Regions from separate parts of the Streptomyces sp. NBC_01077 genome, predicted to be linked through region 3. Evidence: riboswitches for the same ligand, from Rfam matches in the RefSeq annotation. Region 3 holds a riboswitch; each other region holds the start of a gene.
What was found. Region 3 has a riboswitch for cyclic di-AMP ahead of OG462_RS08765 (C40 family peptidase). Riboswitches for the same ligand answer to the same signal wherever they lie in the genome.

Region 1: another riboswitch for cyclic di-AMP. It lies ahead of OG462_RS18575 (transglycosylase family protein); the one in region 3 lies ahead of OG462_RS08765 (C40 family peptidase).
Region 2: another riboswitch for cyclic di-AMP. It lies ahead of OG462_RS32110 (M23 family metallopeptidase); the one in region 3 lies ahead of OG462_RS08765 (C40 family peptidase).

What each region holds. Positions count from the first base shown of each region.
Region 1 covers NZ_CP108669.1:4,176,239-4,178,430, reverse strand. Annotated here, with positions in the region: gene OG462_RS18580 (transglycosylase family protein) at 1-289, shown strand, start outside; cyclic di-AMP (ydaO/yuaA leader) riboswitch at 548-721, shown strand; gene OG462_RS18575 (transglycosylase family protein) at 725-1,438, shown strand; gene eno (phosphopyruvate hydratase) at 1,773-2,192, shown strand, end outside.
Region 2 covers NZ_CP108669.1:7,081,239-7,083,430, forward strand. Annotated here, with positions in the region: gene OG462_RS32105 (M16 family metallopeptidase) at 1-580, shown strand, start outside; cyclic di-AMP (ydaO/yuaA leader) riboswitch at 781-946, shown strand; gene OG462_RS32110 (M23 family metallopeptidase) at 959-1,729, shown strand; gene OG462_RS32115 (GntR family transcriptional regulator) at 1,941-2,192, shown strand, end outside.
Region 3 covers NZ_CP108669.1:2,000,666-2,002,857, forward strand. Annotated here, with positions in the region: gene OG462_RS08755 (ATP-dependent Clp protease proteolytic subunit) at 1-175, shown strand, start outside; gene OG462_RS08760 (hypothetical protein) at 183-488, shown strand; cyclic di-AMP (ydaO/yuaA leader) riboswitch at 813-1,009, shown strand; gene OG462_RS08765 (C40 family peptidase) at 1,013-1,489, shown strand; gene OG462_RS08770 (ATP-binding protein) at 1,561-1,998, opposite strand.

The DNA.
Region 1 (2,192 bases), 2.2 Mb from region 3:
ATCAGGTCGACACGCCTCATCTGATAGCAAGGTGACCGGAAAGCCCCTGGAGAAGCCGTCGACTGACGCTTCGAAGGAATCGGACGCAACGGACAGTCAGGGCAACTCGGGCGCGTATCTCGTGCAGCCCGGCGACAGCCTGTCCGACATTGCACAGGAGAACGAACTCCCCGGAGGCTGGACCGCCCTCTACGATGCCAACCGGCAGACCGTGGGCATCGATCCGGACCTCATCCTTCCTGGTCAGAGCCTCGACCTGACGAACGGTTCGCCCATCGCGGCCGAGTGATTCAGGGGCGTATGTCCGGTTATAGGCAAGTGAGACATGGGTCTCTTCGCCCCAACTGGCGTGTCACGCCCGCAAACTTTGCTCCCGTCACCTCTCACCTGCACAAACACCCCCCACCGGAAGGCAAGTAGGGGCGAAATTTCCGCAATATGCCTCTTTGAACTTCCGGTGGGTCTGTGTCTACGGTCGTCACCGCTCGCCACCGCGGGCCCCGTCGACCGAAACGCCGAATCCTGCCGTCGGCCGATGGGAATTGTCGTCGCGTAAGCGCCGAAGGCAGGAGCGGGGGACCCAAGGTAAGTGCCGGCCCCGGCCGTTGAGACAGACGGCCGACGATCGGCTTGGGGTGAAGCCGCGTGCTAGGACACGCGGCCGGGCAACTCATTGGCCCGAACCCGACAGCTCACCTCGTAGGCGTCGGTGAGGAGAATCTCCATGCTGTTTTCCGGCAAGGGCAAACACCGTCGTCCCTCCAAGGCCACCCAGGTCGTCACGCTCGTCGGCGTCACCGGTGTCGCCGTCGCCGCCCCGCTGATGACCGCGGGCACCGCCTCGGCCGCCACGGTCTCCGAGTGGGACCGCGTCGCCCAGTGCGAGTCCGGCGGCGACTGGTCCATCAACACGGGCAACGGCTTCTACGGCGGCCTGCAGTTCACGCCGTCCACGTGGGCCGCCTTCGGTGGCACCGCGTACGCCCCGAACGCCCACCAGGCCACGAAGGCCCAGCAGATCGCCATCGGCGAGAAGGTCCTCGCGGGCCAGGGCAAGGGCGCCTGGCCGTCCTGTGGTGTGGGCCTCTCCAGCGCCTCGCCCGAGAGTGCCGCCGAGAGCGCGCCGCAGCAGAGCGCCCCGCAGCCGGAGCGGAAGGCCGAGCAGCCGACCACCCGCAGCGAGCAGCGCCAGGCCCCGAAGCAGACCACGCAGCAGGCCGCGCCCAAGGCCGCCGCGAAGAAGACCGTCACCACCCCGACCGGCAAGAAGGTCAAGAAGGGTGACGGCGAGTACAAGGTCAAGGCCGGCGACACCCTCAGCAAGATCGCTCAGGCGCACGGCGTCAAGGGCGGCTGGGCCAAGCTCTTCGAGCTGAACAAGGACGTCGTCGAGAACGCCGACCTCATCTACCCGGGCCAGCAGCTTCACCTGAAGTGAGCCCGGCGGCCCGCGTGAGTCCGGCGGCTCACGCGGCCCCTCCGACCCTCCCGCGGTGACCACCCCGGACCGGCGCGCCCATCCCCCGTGCGCACCGGTCCGGGGTTCCCCCGTTTCGAGCCCCACGCGTGGGCACCGACCGATGGACCTCGTGGTTACCGCCCGGTAGATACGGGGTCCTTCGTCCCGAGATGCATGCCCTTGGGTCCTTTTTCGTCCCAGCGGGCGGGCGCCAGGCCGACCGGAGCCCCTGAGCCGGTTAGGCTCTTGTCGCAAGGCCGAGCGACCCTGCACCGACCTTGCGTCACATCCAGCGTCACATCCCAAAAAGGAGATGCTCGTGCCGTCCATCGACGTCGTCGTAGCCCGGGAAATCCTGGACTCCCGAGGCAACCCCACGGTCGAGGTCGAGGTCGGCCTCGACGACGGCAGCACCGGTCGTGCTGCTGTTCCGTCCGGCGCCTCCACCGGTGCGTTCGAGGCCATCGAGCTTCGCGACGGTGACCCGAACCGCTACCTGGGCAAGGGTGTCGAGAAGGCCGTCCTCGCCGTCATCGAGCAGATCGGCCCGGAGCTCGTCGGCTACGACGCCACCGAGCAGCGCCTGATCGACCAGGCCATGTTCGACCTGGACGCCACGGAGAACAAGGGCTCGCTCGGCGCCAACGCCATCCTCGGCGTCTCCCTCGCCGTCGCGCACGCCGCGTCCGAGGCCTCGGACCTCCCGCTCTTCCGCTACCTCGGCGGCCCGAAC
Region 2 (2,192 bases), 5.1 Mb from region 3:
CGGCCGGGTCGGCTCCGACCGGCACGACAGCGTCTGGCCGGCCCAGGTCCTGGGCACGTACTGCCTCGGTGGCACCCTCACCTCGCGGCTCGACCGGGTCCTGCGCGAGGAGAAGGGCTACACGTACGGCGTGCGGGCCTTCGGGCAGGTGCTCCGCTCGGACGGCCGGGGGAACGGCGCCTCGATGCTCGCCATCAGCGGTTCCATCGACACGCCCAACACCGGCCCGGCTCTTGACGACCTGTGGAAGGTGCTGCGGACGCTGGCCGCGGAGGGCCTCACGGACGCCGAGCGCGAGACGGCCGTGCAGAACCTGGTGGGGGTCGCGCCGCTCAAGTACGAGACGGCGGCCTCCGTCGCCGGGACGCTCGCCGACCAGGTCGAGCAGCACCTCCCGGACGACTACCAGGCCCAGTTGTACGCGCGGCTGGCCGACACCGGCACGGTCGAGGCGACCGCGGCCGTGGTCAGCGCCTTCCCGGTGGACCGGCTCGTCACCGTGCTCGTGGGCGACGCGGCGCAGATCGCGGAGCCGGTGCGCGCGCTCGGCATCGGTGAAGTGACCGTCGTGACCGGCTGATTCAGGCCGCCGGCACGGCAGAAGAGGGCCCCGACGGCATCGTTCGTCGGGGTCCTCCCCTTTGTCCGTATTGAGGTCAAGGGTGGTCGTATGCCCTGTGGCATGTCTTACAAAAGGCGTGTCCGGTTGGTGATTGAAAGACGATCCGCATAGCGTCGGTGCGGCTGTTCGTCAGTTGCACGTGCCGCAGCCGCGGCATCGGACAGTCATCGCCGAGTCCCCGTCAGGCGCGAGCCTGGGGAGCCGGGGACCCACACGTAGTCCCTGGGGTGAATCGGGCGCCTTCGTCTCGTACGGAGGGGCTCGTAGGAGACCTTCCTGCTCCGAACCCGTCAGCTAACCCGGTAGGCGAGAAGGAAGGAAAGGATCAGCCCCTACATGGCGTTCACCCGTGCCACCGGGAAGCATCGTGGTCCGAGCCGGATGGCGCGCCGCAGCGTGGGCATCGCCGGCGTAGCGACGCTCGCCACCACCGGCGTCATCGGAACCCTCGCCTCCCCGGCGCTCGCCGCCGACGCGGAGCCCCGCTCCGTCGAGGACACCGGCCTCACCCAGGTGATCACCGAGGACTCCCTCGCCGACCGGATCGACGCCCAGGCCGCCGCCCAGGAGCAGGAGGCCTTCGAGGTCGCCGCCAAGGCGAAGGCCAAGGCCGAGGCGAAGCGCAAGGCCGAGGCCCGCGCCAAGGAGATCCGCGAGGCCGAGCAGCGCGCCGCCCGTGAGGCCGAGCGCCGCCGCCTGAACTCCTTCCAGCTGCCCGTCGAGGGCACGTACGTGTCCACCGGCTACAAGACCGGCGGCTCGCTCTGGTCCTCCGGCAGCCACTCCGGCATCGACTTCCACGCCGCCTACGGCAGCAGCGTCGTCTCCGTCGGCTCCGGCACCGTCGTCGAGGCCGGCTGGGGCGGCGCGTACGGCAACAACATCGTCATCCGGATGAACGACGGCACGTACACCCAGTACGGTCACCTCTCCTCCATCGGCGTCTACGTCGGCCAGGGCGTCGAGCCGGGCGAGCGGATAGGCATCTCGGGCTCGACCGGCAACTCGACCGGCCCGCACCTCCACTTCGAGGCGCGTACGACCTCCGAGTACGGCTCCGACATCAACCCGGTCTCGTACCTGCGCGCCCGCGGCGTCAACGTCTGACCCGGAACGCACTCGCGCACCGTCGGCGATCCCGCCGCACCCGCATCGCAAAAGCCCCGGCTCGTACTGAGCCGGGGCTTTTCGTCGGCCGCAGGACATTCACATTCCGCTGGGGCATCGGAAATTCCGGCGCGCTGCAATAGAGTCGCAGATCGGGCGCAGAACAGGCGCCGCTCGAATTGACTCGCGCAGACCAAGGCGGAGGTCGGACATGCGCATTCCCGCGCACTCGGTATGCACGGCGATCCGGGACGACATCGTCTCCGGCGTCTTCGAGCGGGGCAGCCGGCTGACGGAGGAACAGCTCGCCCGGCGGTACGGGGTCTCCCGCGTCCCGGTCCGCGAGGCCCTGCGCACCCTGGAGTCCGAGGGCTTCGTCGTCACCCGCCGCCACGCCGGCGCGCATGTCGCCGAGCCCACCGAGCAGGAGGCGGCGGATCTGCTCGACATGCGGGCGCTGCTC
Region 3 (2,192 bases):
ACTTCGCGCCCTGGTGGCCGGGATGCTCACCGAGCACACGGGGCAGGACCGGGAGCGGATCGACGCCGACCTCGATCGCCTGACGGTCCTGGACGCGCCGGCGGCGGTCGCGTACGGCCTCGTGGACCACGTGATCACGAGCCGGCGCGCGGGCGCCGGCGGCACGGCGGGGTGAGCCGGCCGTGGTTCCCGAGCTGCCGCCGCTGCCCGCCCTGACGCGTGCCGAGAGTGAACTGGTCGACTCCTACCTCGAAGTCGTCGACCTCCTCGGGAAGATCAATCCATCCAGGGGTACGCATACCTATGGAGCACTTCGCGCGGCACAGGCCCTGGTGGGGCGGGCGGAGGCGCTTCTCCAAGCCCTGACGCTCATGCATATGCGGGGCGAGACCGAGGTGCACGCGGACACGTTGGCGCGCGCCCTAAGGGTGTTGGACGGGGAGCGCCGAGCCGACCGCGTCACCGTCCCGCGAGCTCAGGCGAGTTGACATTCCCGCGTGTCGTGTCCAGGTCCGGACGGGCGACGCGCACCGCAGAATCGCTCCCCCGTTCGGCGTAGTAGACGAGTCGACATATGCGTCGGATGAGTTGCGCAACAGGTGTACGCATTTGGCGGAATCGGGCGTTCCGCCGCTGGTGCGAGGCTCGTAGGCCAAACCTCCGAAGATCACAAAGGCTGCCTGTCCACCCGAACGGATCAGTCGTGAGGAGCCTCACATATCGCCGTTTCAGCTCGGATTTCGCCCTGGGTGTGGGTCAAGATCCCTGTCGACGACAAGCCCCCGCCACCACGGCGGGGCGGTCCGGGCGGACGCCGAGTCCTGCCGCTGTCCCGGACGTCTGGTCGACAGGATTGGATCGGCAGGAGTGGAGGACCCGATTTTTACGGGACGTACGCGCTGTTTCGGCAGCGGGGCCGTCCCTTGGGGTGAAGCCGCATCAGCGGCCGGGCATCTTCGCCTGCCCGAACCCGACAGGTCATCCTTCTCAGGCGGCTGACGAAGGGTTGCGCATGACCGCGCAGATGCACGTCCCGTCCCTGCTGTCCCGGGCCGGAGCCGTCTCGGCTCTCACCCTCGCCGCCGTCGGCGGCACGTTGTTCGCACCAGGTGCGGCATCGGAGGCCCAGGCAGCCACCACGCACGCGAACAAGGCACTGAGCGTCGCCGCGTCCAAGAAGGGAGCCCCGTACCGGTACGGAAGCACGGGACCCTCCAGGTTCGACTGCTCCGGACTGACGCTCTACGCGTACAAGAAGGCGGGCAAGTCGCTGCCCCGCACCGCGCAGCAGCAGTACAACAAGACCCGGCACATCTCCGCCTCCACCAGGCAGAAGGGGGACCTGGTCTTCTTCCACTCCGGCGGGAGGGTCTACCACGTGGGCATCTACGCCGGTAGCGGCAAGATCTGGCACTCACCCAAGACGGGTTCCTGGGTGAAGCTCGACAAGATCTGGTCGTCGAAGGTCTCCTACGGCCGCGTCCGCTGATCAGGCGGCGGTAGCGGTCCGTTCGTGAGGGGTGCGGTGGCGCCGCCGTACCCTGGCCGACCAGGCACGACCTAGCAGCTGGCCACGGAGGCCACGGTCCACGGAAGAGTGATCCAGACCGTCTTGCCGCCGTCCTCGGTCGGTGTGACCGAGAGGCGGCCGCCGGCCTCCGCCGCCAGGACGCGGATGATGACCATGCCGCGGCCGTTGTCCTGCTGGACCGCCGCCGGGAGCCGGCGCGGCCGGCGCGGGTGGCTGTCGGTGACGCCGATGTGGAGCCGTTCCTCGCGCTCCAGGCGGACGTCGACCGTGAACGTGGGCGACTGGCCGAGGGTGTGCAGGACGGCGTTGGTGGCCAGTTCGGAGACGATCAGCCGGATCGCGTCGGCGATCTCCGCGGCGTCGTCCAGGCCCCAGCCCGTGAGCACGTCCGCGACGTACCGCCGGGCCGTGGGGACCGAGGCGGGGTCGCTCGGCAGCGTGACGGATGCTTCCTGGTGATCTGCCATGGCGACGCTGTCCCTTTCCCGCCGGGGCCGCTGCCCCGGATTGCGCTTCGCGTCAGAGTGCCACCGATCGTGCCGCGCCGCGCGGCGTTCCACCAAGATATGTCCCCATCTGTCGCCCGAAGCGGTGAACTCTGCTGCCCGGGAACGCTCTTGGGCCCGTGGGGGGTGTCTTGTCGATCAGGCCGGGCTCGCGG